2 regions of the Rossellomorea sp. QJM3NY_18 genome follow, and region 2 is predicted to be linked to the other one. Evidence: a T-box and tRNA genes for the amino acid it is inferred to sense, from the RefSeq annotation. Region 2 holds a T-box; the other holds one or more tRNA genes.

Region 1 (6,402 bases), 980 kb from region 2:
GGGACACATCCTGTTTCAAAGAAATCAGGCTTCAGCATGAGCGACGACACATTGACCCTGGATCCTTTGACTACTGTTGTGATCAAAGTGGATGAGAAAGGGAAAGGGAAAAAGAAAAAGAAACATTGATAGAATCATGGAATCCCAACCTTATTCGTAGGGTTGGGATTTTTCTTGAGGAAATTTAAACAAACGTTTGAATAGTGGTTCCATCCGTATAAATACAAGTGTATAGAGAGCTAAACAAACGTTTGTTTAATTTCTTTATTGAGAACAAATGAAAAGTGTTATAGAGAATATTGTGGTATGATAGGATATAGCCATCATAAATAACGAATAGGAGAATCGATTGATGAGGTACCTGCTGCTTTATATCTTACTCCTCAACCTCGTAGACGCATTCGTCACGATGTATGGTTTGCACTTTCATTATATATCAGAATCCAATCCCCTCATGCATACCCTTTATCTCACGGACCCTTGGTTGTTTCTACTGTTGAAGGTCGGTCTCTCGTTCGTTTTGCTGTTCCTTCTTTTTCATCTTAAAACGGATAAACGGTCGTCAAGAGTGTTGCTTCTCGTGTCAGTCTTTGCGGCAGTGTCCTACAGCTGTGTTTTTCTCATGCATGGGTACTGGTTGTTGGAGGTAGCAGGTGGACTTGCTTGAGAATGGACAAAAATAAAAGAGGCCGTTTCAGCCCCTTTTCCAATTACTTCAATTTAATCTGCACCGGTTTGCTTTCCTGAGTGTGGATGGTCTTCGGAGTGCGGTTTTGCGATGCTGCTCTTTTCACGGAGCTTGTCACACTCTGAATCATGTCCCCGACATCATGTGCACTTTCCACCAACGGATCAACGGCTTTCATCTTTCCTTTTACATCAACAGAAATTTGATTGGCGGTATGAATCAGTTCTTCTGCTTCCTCAGTAATGCCGTTTACGGCGTTCCTCGTGTCAGACAGCGTCTTTTTCGTTTCGTCCAGCGTATTCATGACTCGTCTTAATGTCAAAATCAAATAAGCAACGAGAATCGTAAATGCAACGGCTGCGATAGCCGCGCTCCACTCAAGCATTGAGACCAGCTCCCTTCCTTTACATTAAGTCTATGAAAAAGGAAATTCAGACATTCCTTCCCAGAGTGAGGTATGATGGATAAATAACTAGAAAGAGGGAGCGAAAACGATGCTTTCATCCTTACGTGCAATCGCCGAACTGAAATTAGGAAATACACTCATACTGCGGGAACATACGTGGCTCAAATACCTTTCTCTTACGAAAGAGAAGAATGTGAACCTTGAACAAGTCGAATCGCTTGAACAGATGGCACAAAATCCGGTCCTGGAATACGTAGAGAGAACACTCCAAGTACTGGACGGGTTGGGTCTGCCCCAAGAAGAGAAAGGGTTAGTGGAAGAAGTCCTCATGTGGAGCGAAACGGCTAAGTGCGGCCTACCCCACCAACGGAGAGAGTGGCTTGATCATGGCTTTCACCTCGCCATTCATAATATCGGGTCGGCCCAAATTTATGCCTCGGAAATGGAAAAACTACCTGAATCAAAACGTAATCGTGAGCGGGAGGAGCTGCTATACGTGCTGATCCTGACACACGGTCTCGCCGGTCAATACATACGGGGTGAAGTCAGGTACTCATCCATGAAGCCTCTGCTAAAAGTAGCCACACCAGAAATGTTTCACCTTCTGTATACACTGAATCAATGTATTGTAGCGGGAGTATCCCCTGAGATCTGGAGTTCGGTTCAAAAGGAAATGGAAGAAGTGAACCGCTGGATTTGTGACGGGGAAATGTCCAAAGAGCAAACCTTTCAAGAAAGACTTCGAAGGCTGCGGAATCTTGCTTCTTTGCGCGGGGAAAACTTGGACGCTGTATACGATGAATGGCTGAGTTCCAATCCCGATGCAGAAAAGCTACTGGTACGTTTTTTTAAGAAAACGGATATGTGGTATGTAGAAGCGTCCCTTACGGATTTTACATTTGAAGAATTTATCAAGATCTTTCTGCTCATTGAAAGACAGACACGGGAGGGTGCCTTGGAACAGCTTTCCTTTGAGCCCATGATGAAGGAACTGTATTACGACTATAAAGGCCGAAAGACCGTCAATGTCTATAAAAAAAGAATCATAGAATCATATCTTGACGAGTGCACAATTGAAGAAATCGTCCATGGGAAACATCCAGCAAATGAGCATGTGCAGTTGAGGGCAGTGCCCTTTCATGAACAGGAAGAAATGGCGAGTGTCGGGTTTTCTTTTTCACGGGCAGGGGAGAAGCTGATTGAATTCTGCCAGGAAGCTGAAAAATCACCTCTTTATGATCGGGCCATCGTCCTGTTATATGACCTGTTCAACTTCAGGAAGGATGCTTACGACAGGCTGAACAATGAACAAACCTACCTAAGTGATATGAACAGCTCGCAGGACTTCAAGAAAAAGATTTCAGATTACGCTGTAGGAAAGACAATGGTTGATATCGGTCCGGGGGGTGGGGTCATGCTGGACCTGTTGACCCGTCACCACCCCGGGGCCACCGTCATCGGAATTGACATTGCCGTCAATGTGGTGGAGGAACTGAAACGGAAGAAGCAAAGGGAAAGTGCCCCTTGGGAAGTCATGCAGGGGGATGCCCTAAAGCTTGAAAACTACATCGGGGAGGCAGGGGCCGACACGATCGTATTCTCGTCGATCCTCCATGAGATGTTCTCCTACATCCCGTACGAAGGTGAAAAGTTCAATCATGGGGTCATTGCCCAAACCTTAAAGAGTTCCCTTAAAGCTCTCAGGCCAAAAGGAAGGATCATCATCCGGGACGGCATCATGACAGAGCCAGTGGAAGAGAAACGGATCATTCGCTTTAAAGACGCACACGGCCTTTCCTTCTTCAAGAGGTACGTTGGGGACTTCAAGGGGAGGTCGATCACTTATCGTTCAGCGGGAGACAATGCTGTCCTTCTCAATGTAAACGATGCGATGGAATTTCTCTATACGTATACGTGGGGAGAAGAAGCTTACCCCCATGAAGTACAGGAACAATTCGGATATTTCACCCCATCTGCCTTTCGGGAATTTATCCAGGCGACGCTCGGAGGTCAGGTTGAAATTATGGTATTTGAACATTACCTGCAAGAAGGATACGAAGAACATTTAGCCCATAAAATCGAGCTTACCGATGAAACAGGAAAGCCGGCGCGCCTTCCGGATAGTACGTGTTTTATAGTGATTGAGAAGAAATAACACTATGCTAACAGATCTCACTCTGGGTGATAAAGGGTGAGATCTGTTTATCGATTCAGTATTATAAAAATTTATTAAACAAACGTTTGATTAATGGGTAAATCCCTTATAAGACAAGATGGAAACCGACTAAACAAACGATTGTTTAAAATAATGCAAGCTATCTCTTCTAGGAAAGTATAAAACATTGCAGATCTACTCCTGCACATTTAACATTAGAATCAGAAAAAATTAATGAAGGTTAAAAATATCTATTGATATACTCTTTGAAGATATGGTATATTCTTTTTCGGCATACAAAATGCTATAATTAGTAGATCCGAAAAGGTGTTCTTTAACTGTTAATTAGAAGTTGACTTCTGCGAAATTAATTGATATAGTAATACATGTCCTTGAACGGGATTTTTTCAAAATATCGGCCCATTGGTCAAGCGGTTAAGACACCGCCCTTTCACGGCGGTAACACGGGTTCGAATCCCGTATGGGTCACCAATTTTTTAACAAACAAATAATAGCTCATTAATATGGAGGATTAGCTCAGCTGGGAGAGCATCTGCCTTACAAGCAGAGGGTCGGCGGTTCGATCCCGTCATCCTCCACCAAGTTTTTTACGAAAGTAAAATAAACTTCATTAAATTTTGCGCCAGCAAAATATCTTTTCTTGAACTGCTTCGAGGAATTACTTTCGTTAAGCGGAATTTAATAGACGATTATACACGCCGGTGTAGCTCAACTGGTAGAGCAACTGACTTGTAATCAGTAGGTTGGGGGTTCAAGTCCTCTTGCCGGCACCATTTGGTTTTATGAGCCATTAGCTCAGTTGGTAGAGCATCTGACTTTTAATCAGAGGGTCGAAGGTTCGAATCCTTCATGGCTCACCAAAGATTTTTGCCTCGGCAAAATATCTTACCATTGTTTTTCTTCGATGTGAAAAACAAAGATTCATGCGGGTGTGGCGGAATTGGCAGACGCACCAGACTTAGGATCTGGCGCCGCAAGGCGTGGGGGTTCAAGTCCCTTCACCCGCACCATTTTTGTTGCGGAAGTAGTTCAGTGGTAGAACACCACCTTGCCAAGGTGGGGGTCGCGGGTTCGAATCCCGTCTTCCGCTCCAAACTAGCCGGGGTGGCGGAACTGGCAGACGCACAGGACTTAAAATCCTGCGGTAGGTGACTACCGTACCGGTTCGATTCCGGTCCTCGGCACCAAAGTTTTTTGCGAAAGCAAAATAACTATCATTAATTTGCACCAGCAAAATATCTATCCTTACGTTACTTATTGAAAAAACTATATTTCATTCTGCGCCCGTAGCTCAATTGGATAGAGCGTTTGACTACGGATCAAAAGGTTAGGGGTTCGACTCCTCTCGGGCGCGCCAAATATCGGGAAGTAGCTCAGCTTGGTAGAGCACTTGGTTTGGGACCAAGGGGTCGCAGGTTCGAATCCTGTCTTCCCGACCACTTCTTTGGGGCCTTAGCTCAGCTGGGAGAGCGCCTGCTTTGCACGCAGGAGGTCAGCGGTTCGATCCCGCTAGGCTCCACCAAGTTTATTTCACGGCAGTGAAACGAACTTTAATGTTTTTTAAAAAGGGAAACATATTATATTCGTGGCGGTGTAGCTCAGCTGGCTAGAGCGTACGGTTCATACCCGTGAGGTCGGGGGTTCGATCCCCTCCGCCGCTATTACTTAATACATAACGTACGATTTATAAGGACCCTTAGCTCAGTTGGTTAGAGCAGACGGCTCATAACCGTCCGGTCGTAGGTTCGAGTCCTACAGGGTCCATTATACGGAGGAATACCCAAGTCCGGCTGAAGGGATCGGTCTTGAAAACCGACAGGGGTGTAACAGCCCGCGGGGGTTCGAATCCCCCTTCCTCCTCCATTTTCTCTTTGAAAAATATTATCGTCGCGGGGTGGAGCACGACCGAATAATCTTCGGAGCGTTCACATCAGCGCACCGACTGAGCTGCAGCTTGAATGAGCTTACTGAAGTCGGGGTGGATCTGCGTGATGCATAATGGGATAGTGGAAACTTAATGATATTTTATCGTCGCGGGGTGGAGCAGTTCGGTAGCTCGTCGGGCTCATAACCCGAAGGTCGCAGGTTCAAATCCTGTCCCCGCAATACCATTTTTGACTAAAGATAGGATGTTCTTTGATGAGTCACGCATGGATAGTTATTTTCACTATCGTGAAAAACTTTGGTCCGGTAGTTCAGTTGGTTAGAATGCCTGCCTGTCACGCAGGAGGTCGCGGGTTCGAGTCCCGTCCGGACCGCCATTTATCTTTTAATTGTCATTTGAAAATTTAATCTCCTATATAATACGGCTCAAGCAACTTCTTGATTCGGCTTCCTGAGAGCTGGACGATGGACTACAACATTCTATTTGTAGGATGCATATTATATTTGGCTCAGTAGCTCAGTTGGTAGAGCAGTGGACTGAAAATCCATGTGTCGGCGGTTCGATTCCGTCCTGAGCCACCATTTATACTTAAGAACCTTTAAGTATTTATTTTATTTGGAGGGGTAGCGAAGTGGCTAAACGCGGCGGACTGTAAATCCGCTCCTTCGGGTTCGGCAGTTCGAATCTGCCCCCCTCCACCAAGATTTTTTACGAAGCGACAGCGGAGTGAAATAATCTTCCTTAAACCACGTGGAGCGGAGCATTATGATCCAAGTAGCATGGTGGTTTTTAAAAACTAATATATATCACAGGGGCATAGTTTAACGGTAGAACGAAGGTCTCCAAAACCTTTGGTGTGGGTTCGATTCCTACTGCCCCTGCCAAAGAAATTTCAAGCATGGCGATTGTGGCGAAGTGGTTAACGCACCTGATTGTGGTTCAGGCATTCGTGGGTTCGATTCCCATCAGTCGCCCTTTATATTGGGCTATAGCCAAGCGGTAAGGCATCGCACTTTGACTGCGACATGCGTTGGTTCGAATCCAGCTAGCCCAGCCAACGGCGGCATAGCCAAGTGGTAAGGCAGAGGTCTGCAAAACCTTTATCACCGGTTCAAATCCGGTTGCCGCCTCCAAATATTCACGCGGGTGTAGTTTAGTGGTAAAACCTCAGCCTTCCAAGCTGATGATGAGGGTTCGATTCCCTTCACCCGCTCCAATTTCATTTTTGGGCCTATAGCTCAGCTGGT
Region 2 (6,402 bases):
CAATATGGGGAGTGCCGTCTTTTATCCGGCGTCGATGGCGTACATCACGACCTTGATTCCGAAGGGGAACAGGCAGCGGTTCAATGCTCTTCGGGGACTGGTCGGATCGGGGGCGTTTCTGATCGGGCCCGGGGTGGCAGGGATATTATTCCTGATGGGAACACCGGATTTTGCCCTATATATGAATGCTCTTGCCCTTTTGTTATCAGGAGTGATCACCCTGTTTTTGCCGAAACTTGAGGGGGATTCATTGAAAGAAACAAGTACCTTTGAGTGGGAAATCATTAAGGATGATTGGCGGGTGGTGTGGGGTTTCAGCAAGAGAGCGGCTTACGTGATGATCCTATACGTATTGTTCACATGCATGCTTGTGATGACCGCCGCCATCGATTCCCTTGAAGCCGCTTTTTCTAAGGATGTGCTGCATCTCTCCAATAGCACCTACGGATATCTGGTGAGCATTGCAGGGGGAGGATTTGTACTGGGATCTCTCCTGAATGCGGCGTTTTCTCATAAGCTTCATCATATGCACCTCATGGGTGTCGGCTCTGTCATCGTCTCTATTGGATATATCGTGTATGCATTTTCACACGGGTTCTTGACGATTGCGATTGGATTCGCTCTTTTATCCTTTGCCCTGGCCTTTGCGACAACAGGGTTCGAGACTTTTTATCAAGAACATATCCCCGTTGAGATCATGGGGCGGGTAGGGAGCCTGTATGGATTGCTTGAAGGGGTCCTCGTCATCTTACTGACGGTCCTGATCGGAGTGGGGGCAGAAGGGGTGTCGGTTCGGGGTGCCGTCGTTGCAGGTTCGATTGTCATGCTCGTGGTCACCCTGTTTTTATGGGGAGCACTGAGGAAGAATTCTTGGAAAAAACAGTTAAATTATAATTCAGAATGTTATAATAAATAAAAACGCACTCATGAAGGGGGTTCGCGGATGAAGATGACGGTGGATCAATATTGGGATAAATGGGAAGAATTGATGAGTCGGGAAGAAGCGAGCTTTGAGAAGTGGGATGGGTTGGAGGATCTGTTGTTCATCGCCCAAAAAGACGGGGATCTCTATAAGGAATTCTGCTGTCGGTTCGGAATCATGAGGACCGTCAACTATCTTGGAGAGTATGAGGAATTATTCGATCATTTCGAATGGTGCAACGGATTCTTTTTAGATAATGAAGAGAACTTGGAGGATTGGGTGGAAAGCTTCCTATGGATCTATAAATGGATGGCGGAGCATCTGGTGAAGATGCCGGGCATTGAAATGGAGCTCCTGGAGACTTTTTTCAATGATTTTCAGGAAGCCTATGACCGCTACGGATACAGTCTGCGCCCTTATTATCAGCATCAGCATAAACGGGCTTTGAAGACTGGCGAAGTGGAGGAAGCCCACGCCTATTATCATAAATGGCTCGCCGCAGAACGGGATTCCCTGGCGGATTGTGAAGCGTGTGAATATCAGACACAGCTTGAGTACTTCTATTTTACAGGGGAAAAGGAAAAAGCGGCTCCCATCGAAAAGCTGTTATTATCCAAAGAAGTGTGCTGCGGAGAAATTCCGCATCTTACGTACAGCAAGCTGCTCCTTCCTTATTATGAGGACGGCCGCGTGGAGGAAGCCGTACGTTACCAATCCGAGGGATACTTTTTCATTTACGATAAACCCCACTTTCTCATTGAGGCCTCCGAGCATATCCGATTTCTTGCTTTAACGGAACCTCTCAGGGGCATCAAGGTACTGGAGCGTCACATCGAGTATGCCGACAGCGGGAAAGACCCGTATGGGATGTTCTATTTTTATATGAGTGCAATCGTCCTCCACAGGAAGCTCCTGGAAGCGGGGCATCGCCCGGGGTTTGCCGTGGACGTGATGAGTGAAGTGGCGGAGGAAATAGCGGAAGATTTTGATGCGAGGAACGGTAATGATTTCTTTGCACGGGAAATGGACCGAATTTATTCCCTCTAGCAGATATTGACACCCCCATAGAATCTCTATATAATCATCTAAAATAACTGAAACATTGAAGAGGATCAGTAAAGGGATCTTGTCTTTTAAGAGAGGGAGCCAATTTGGTGAGAAGCTCCCATAGATGAACCTTTGAACCTGCCTCTAAGTTCTGTATCGAATGAAGATATCAGCGGTCCGAAACCGTTATCATGGAATGAGTGTAAAGCTTTGCTTTGAATCAGGGTGGTATCGCCAGAAATGGTCCCTGATGATAAGCAGGGCTTTTTTTGTTTCTGTCGGGGATTCGCCGTTAAAACCAATCCAACTAAAAAAACGAGGTGCTCTCAAATGGCTAAAGAGTTTGTAAAAGATGTAACGGGCATGGATGAAGATTTTGCCCGGTGGTATACCGATGTCGTGACGAAGGCGGAGCTGATCGACTATTCCAGTGTCCGGGGTTCGATGATCATCAGACCTTACGGATATGCAATTTGGGAAAACATCAAGGATGCCCTTGACGGGAAAATCAAGGAAACCGGGCATGAAAATGTGTATATGCCCCTTTTCATCCCTGAAAGCCTGTTGCAAAAAGAGAAGGATCACATCGAAGGGTTCGCACCAGAAGTCGCTTGGGTGACCCATGGCGGTGATGAGGAACTAGCGGAACGGCTATGCGTGCGTCCGACGTCCGAGGTGCTATTCGGTGAGCATTATAAAAATATCATCCATTCCTACCGGGATCTGCCTAAGCTCTACAACCAGTGGGCGAATGTGGTCCGCTGGGAAAAGACGACCCGTCCATTCCTCAGAACGCTTGAGTTCCTGTGGCAGGAGGGACATACATGTCACGAGACCGATCAGGATGCCCATGAGGAAACGGTTCAGATGCTCGAAGTGTACGCAGAGCTTTGTGAAGAGATGCTGGCGATTCCTGTCATAAAGGGACAGAAAACGGAGAAAGAGAAGTTTGCCGGTGCGAAGTATACGTACACGATCGAGAGTTTGATGCATGACGGAAAAGCCTTGCAATCGGGGACTTCCCACCATCTCGGGGATGGATTTGCAAAATCATTCGGCATCCAGTTCACGGACCGTGACGGCAAGCTTCAATATGTACAGCAAACATCATGGGGACTCACGACCCGCATCATCGGGGCCATGATCATGGTGCACGGGGACGACCGGGGTCTTGTCGTACCGCCACGGATTGCTCCGACACAGCTGATGATTGTGCCGATTGCCCAGCATAAAGAAGGCGTCCTTGATTTTGCCTATAATTTGAAGACACAGCTTTCAGGTGTTGCCCGCGTCGGGATTGACGCCAGTGACAAAAAGCCTGGCTGGAAGTTCAATGAGTACGAAATGAAGGGAATCCCACTCCGTTTGGAAGTCGGTCCACGGGACATCGAGAACGGGCAGGTTATTTTGGCGAGACGTGATACCGGTGAAAAAAACACGGTCACGTTGGAAGAGCTGGAAGGGAAAGTAGCAGCACTGCTTGAAGACATCCAACGCAATCTATTGGAAAAAGCGAGAGAACACCGTGAAGAAAAAACAACGATCGCCAAAACGTTTGATGAGTTCAAAACGACGGTGAATGAAAAGGGGGGTTTCATCAAAGCGATGTGGTGCGGAGATCGAGACTGTGAAGATAAGATAAAGGAAGAAACGAGTGCCACATCACGATGCATGCCGTTTGAACAGGAGCAGGTGTCCGATACATGCGTTTGCTGTGAAAAGGATGCGAAACACTTGGTGTATTGGGCAAAGGCGTATTGAGTTCCACATAAGCAGGGGACTTTCGGACCTTTCTGGCTTTTTCTGACTAAAGTCTTCTTTTTTCTATGTTTACTTAATAAATATAGGTAAAGGAGGCGTCGATTAATATGGATGTGGGACTCATCGTTATTTTCTTTATGGTATTCGTGGTAATCAGCCTATGGATCGTGCATTCCAAGCTCAACCGGATCACCGAGCATGTACAGCAGCTTGATGAGGAGTATTTATCCGATGAGGAGATCGAGAAGGAATTAGAGGAAGAGTGGAATAATGAGAAATAACGATGAAGGCGTTTCTCCGTAGAGAGGCGCCTTCCTTTTTTATGAAAAGTCTCTTTTAGCATAATTTGTTGGTAAGGTAGCGAGTGGTGGTTGATTTCCGCTACAGGTGCTCGCTTTCCGCGGGGCGTGAGTTGAGCCTCCTCGGGCATTCGCCCTGTGGGGTCTCAACTTTCCCGCTATTCCCGTCGGAGTCGAGCACCTTCCGCTCCAATCATTTCTAAGAGTACGGAGGATAAATTTCCTTCCATACCTTTTGAGAACATCAATCTTCATCGTATCCAGTGATCGACTTTAACATGAATAATAAAATACTATTTTATTCGGTTTTTCACTAGTAAGCTCTGTCATGATATCTCATTTTGGTGGTGAGTGGAACGGCGTAGACTTCTGCGGAAAAACGGGCGTGCCGAGACCCCGTTCGGCTAAGCTGAGGAGGCTTGGCCGTTCGTGCGCTGGAAAGCGAAGCCGTTCCCATCACCATCTATAGCACTCACACATAGACAGAGCCTTGGCAGTTCCTATGTAAGAAAACAACAATTTTGAGAAAAGAACTACCAATCTACTTAGGTGGTTGGTACTATTAACTTATTACATAAGAGGGAGGCGCAGAGATGAAGCATAAGGACTTAACCATCGAAACACCACGGTTGGTCATCAGACCTTTTGTGAACAGTGATTATGAAAACTGGTTGAGCGAACATCTGAACAGGCTCCCGTCACAGCATAAGTATGATGTCGGCTATCAGGATATGAGTGAGTGCACGGAGTTCTGGTTCAGGGAAATGCTTGAGAAACATGACGAAATGATCGAGGGAGATCAGGTATATATCCTCGGGATCTTTCTGAAAGAGAATGGAGCGAATATCGGGACGATCGATTTTTCGACGCTCATGCGGTACAACTTTAACTGGGGCAGGGCGGGCTACACGATACATAATCGCTATTGGAACCGAGGATTTGGGAAGGAAGCGATGAAGGCAGCCCTTCAGCTGGCATTCGTGAAATTGAATTTTCACCGGATCGAAGCCCATATCAATCTGGACAATACGCCTTCAATCCGACTTGCGGAAGCCGTGGGGATGGAGTATGAGTGCACACGTAAAGGGTTCATTTATGAATTTGGAGAGTGGACGGATAATCTGGTGTATTATGTGAATGCGGGAGAATAGATAAAAGGCCGGAATCAGCTAATGATTCCGGCCTTTCTTTATTGTTGTAATCCTTCGATCGTCATGTCTTTTACAGGGAGGAAGGCTTCTCCTGTATCCATATACGTAACGTTCACTTTGTCATTTTCCTTCAGATAGATCGCGAGCAAGCTGTTTTCAGAAGAAACGATGTAGTTCTTCCCGTTGTTCAGAAGGAAGGATACCACGGTGTAATCACCGGATTTTTCTTTGTACACCCGGACAACCGTACCGTTTGCTTGCTTTTCCTCGGCTTTCGAGCTGCCGTCGACGCTTCCGCCTCCGCGTTGGAGAGCGGTTTTATAAGCTTTCAATGCCTGGTTCGGCGTGTTCGCATAAGCTGAGATTTCCGGGTTGGCGGCTGATACGATGAAGTAGTTCTGTAAGAAACCATTCGCATCAAGCACCGGTGTCAGCCAGCTTGCTTCACCGTAGAAGTTATAGAGCACAGGCATTTCGCCGTCCCATTTCTTTTCGATGAATTTCTTTTGGATGATTTGCAGGGCTCCTTGTGAATCCATGTACGATTCTTCAAGGTTTCCTGTGTAGAACGTTGCTTCTCCCGTTCTTGAGTTCGTCAGGGAGTATCCGAGCATGGAATCGACGCCTTCTTTAGGTGACGTGAAATCGGTGAAGTAGTACATGTCACCATTTTCGTCGAAAATAGGGCTCACATTCGCCTCGGTTCCTTCATCTGATGGAAGTTTCACATCCGATTTACCGAAGCGGCTGTTCCAGAAACCTTTCACATAGTTACCGAAATAACTGTTCTGAAGGCTGACCGTTTCAGGAGAAACCGCGCCGTCGATGAATGCCGGTACGTCTTTGATGGCATAGGACTTCGTCTTCCCTGTTTGCGGGTCGACCAGGACGATTCCTTCCACATCGAAACCGTTACGGGCAGAGATGAAGTTTCCGTACGTCTGGATATAGAAAGGTTTTCCATCATCATCGATTTCAAGCTGCACATCCCCGTTGAAAATTTCCTTCGGATAATTCAAACGGATATGTCGCTCCACTTTTTTATTAAAGTAAGAAGAAGGTGTGTACACCATTTCTTCTTTGATGAATTTAGGATTGGCGTTTGAATCCGTTGCACTCAGCTTGAAGTACCCGGGAGTTTCGTCCCCTTTGAACCATTTGAAGAAACCGGAGAATTCAACAGGGGCGATGTATACATACTCACCGTCCACTTTCTGGATCT

What was found. A T-box is a leader RNA that pairs with one kind of tRNA and senses whether it is charged. The one in region 2 lies ahead of proS (proline--tRNA ligase), so its partner is inferred to be a tRNA-Pro.
Region 1: it has a tRNA-Pro gene. The T-box ahead of proS (proline--tRNA ligase) is inferred to sense a tRNA for this amino acid. The anticodon was not compared.

What each region holds. Positions count from the first base shown of each region.
Region 1 is NZ_CM149659.1:3,925,393-3,931,794, reverse strand. Features, by position in the region: gene AC0VXY_RS20335 (pullulanase) at 1-129, shown strand, start outside; gene AC0VXY_RS20330 (DUF5658 family protein) at 353-667, shown strand; gene AC0VXY_RS20325 (DUF948 domain-containing protein) at 711-1,073, opposite strand; gene AC0VXY_RS20320 (class I SAM-dependent methyltransferase) at 1,183-3,249, shown strand; tRNA gene AC0VXY_RS20315 (tRNA-Glu) at 3,667-3,741, shown strand; tRNA gene AC0VXY_RS20310 (tRNA-Val) at 3,776-3,851, shown strand; tRNA gene AC0VXY_RS20305 (tRNA-Thr) at 3,968-4,043, shown strand; tRNA gene AC0VXY_RS20300 (tRNA-Lys) at 4,055-4,130, shown strand; tRNA gene AC0VXY_RS20295 (tRNA-Leu) at 4,196-4,280, shown strand; tRNA gene AC0VXY_RS20290 (tRNA-Gly) at 4,289-4,363, shown strand; tRNA gene AC0VXY_RS20285 (tRNA-Leu) at 4,369-4,457, shown strand; tRNA gene AC0VXY_RS20280 (tRNA-Arg) at 4,551-4,627, shown strand; tRNA gene AC0VXY_RS20275 (tRNA-Pro) at 4,633-4,709, shown strand; tRNA gene AC0VXY_RS20270 (tRNA-Ala) at 4,717-4,792, shown strand; tRNA gene AC0VXY_RS20265 (tRNA-Met) at 4,858-4,931, shown strand; tRNA gene AC0VXY_RS20260 (tRNA-Ile) at 4,961-5,034, shown strand; tRNA gene AC0VXY_RS20255 (tRNA-Ser) at 5,041-5,133, shown strand; tRNA gene AC0VXY_RS20250 (tRNA-Met) at 5,303-5,376, shown strand; tRNA gene AC0VXY_RS20245 (tRNA-Asp) at 5,455-5,531, shown strand; tRNA gene AC0VXY_RS20240 (tRNA-Phe) at 5,661-5,736, shown strand; tRNA gene AC0VXY_RS20235 (tRNA-Tyr) at 5,773-5,856, shown strand; tRNA gene AC0VXY_RS20230 (tRNA-Trp) at 5,966-6,039, shown strand; tRNA gene AC0VXY_RS20225 (tRNA-His) at 6,057-6,129, shown strand; tRNA gene AC0VXY_RS20220 (tRNA-Gln) at 6,138-6,212, shown strand; tRNA gene AC0VXY_RS20215 (tRNA-Cys) at 6,215-6,288, shown strand; tRNA gene AC0VXY_RS20210 (tRNA-Gly) at 6,298-6,371, shown strand; tRNA gene AC0VXY_RS20205 (tRNA-Ile) at 6,383-6,402, shown strand, end outside.
Region 2 is NZ_CM149659.1:593,720-600,121, forward strand. Features, by position in the region: gene AC0VXY_RS03020 (MFS transporter) at 1-916, shown strand, start outside; gene AC0VXY_RS03025 (hypothetical protein) at 944-1,969, shown strand; T-box leader at 2,016-2,221, shown strand; gene proS (proline--tRNA ligase) at 2,300-3,730, shown strand; gene AC0VXY_RS03035 (hypothetical protein) at 3,838-4,011, shown strand; gene AC0VXY_RS03040 (GNAT family N-acetyltransferase) at 4,623-5,180, shown strand; gene AC0VXY_RS03045 (DUF3159 domain-containing protein) at 5,219-6,402, opposite strand, start outside.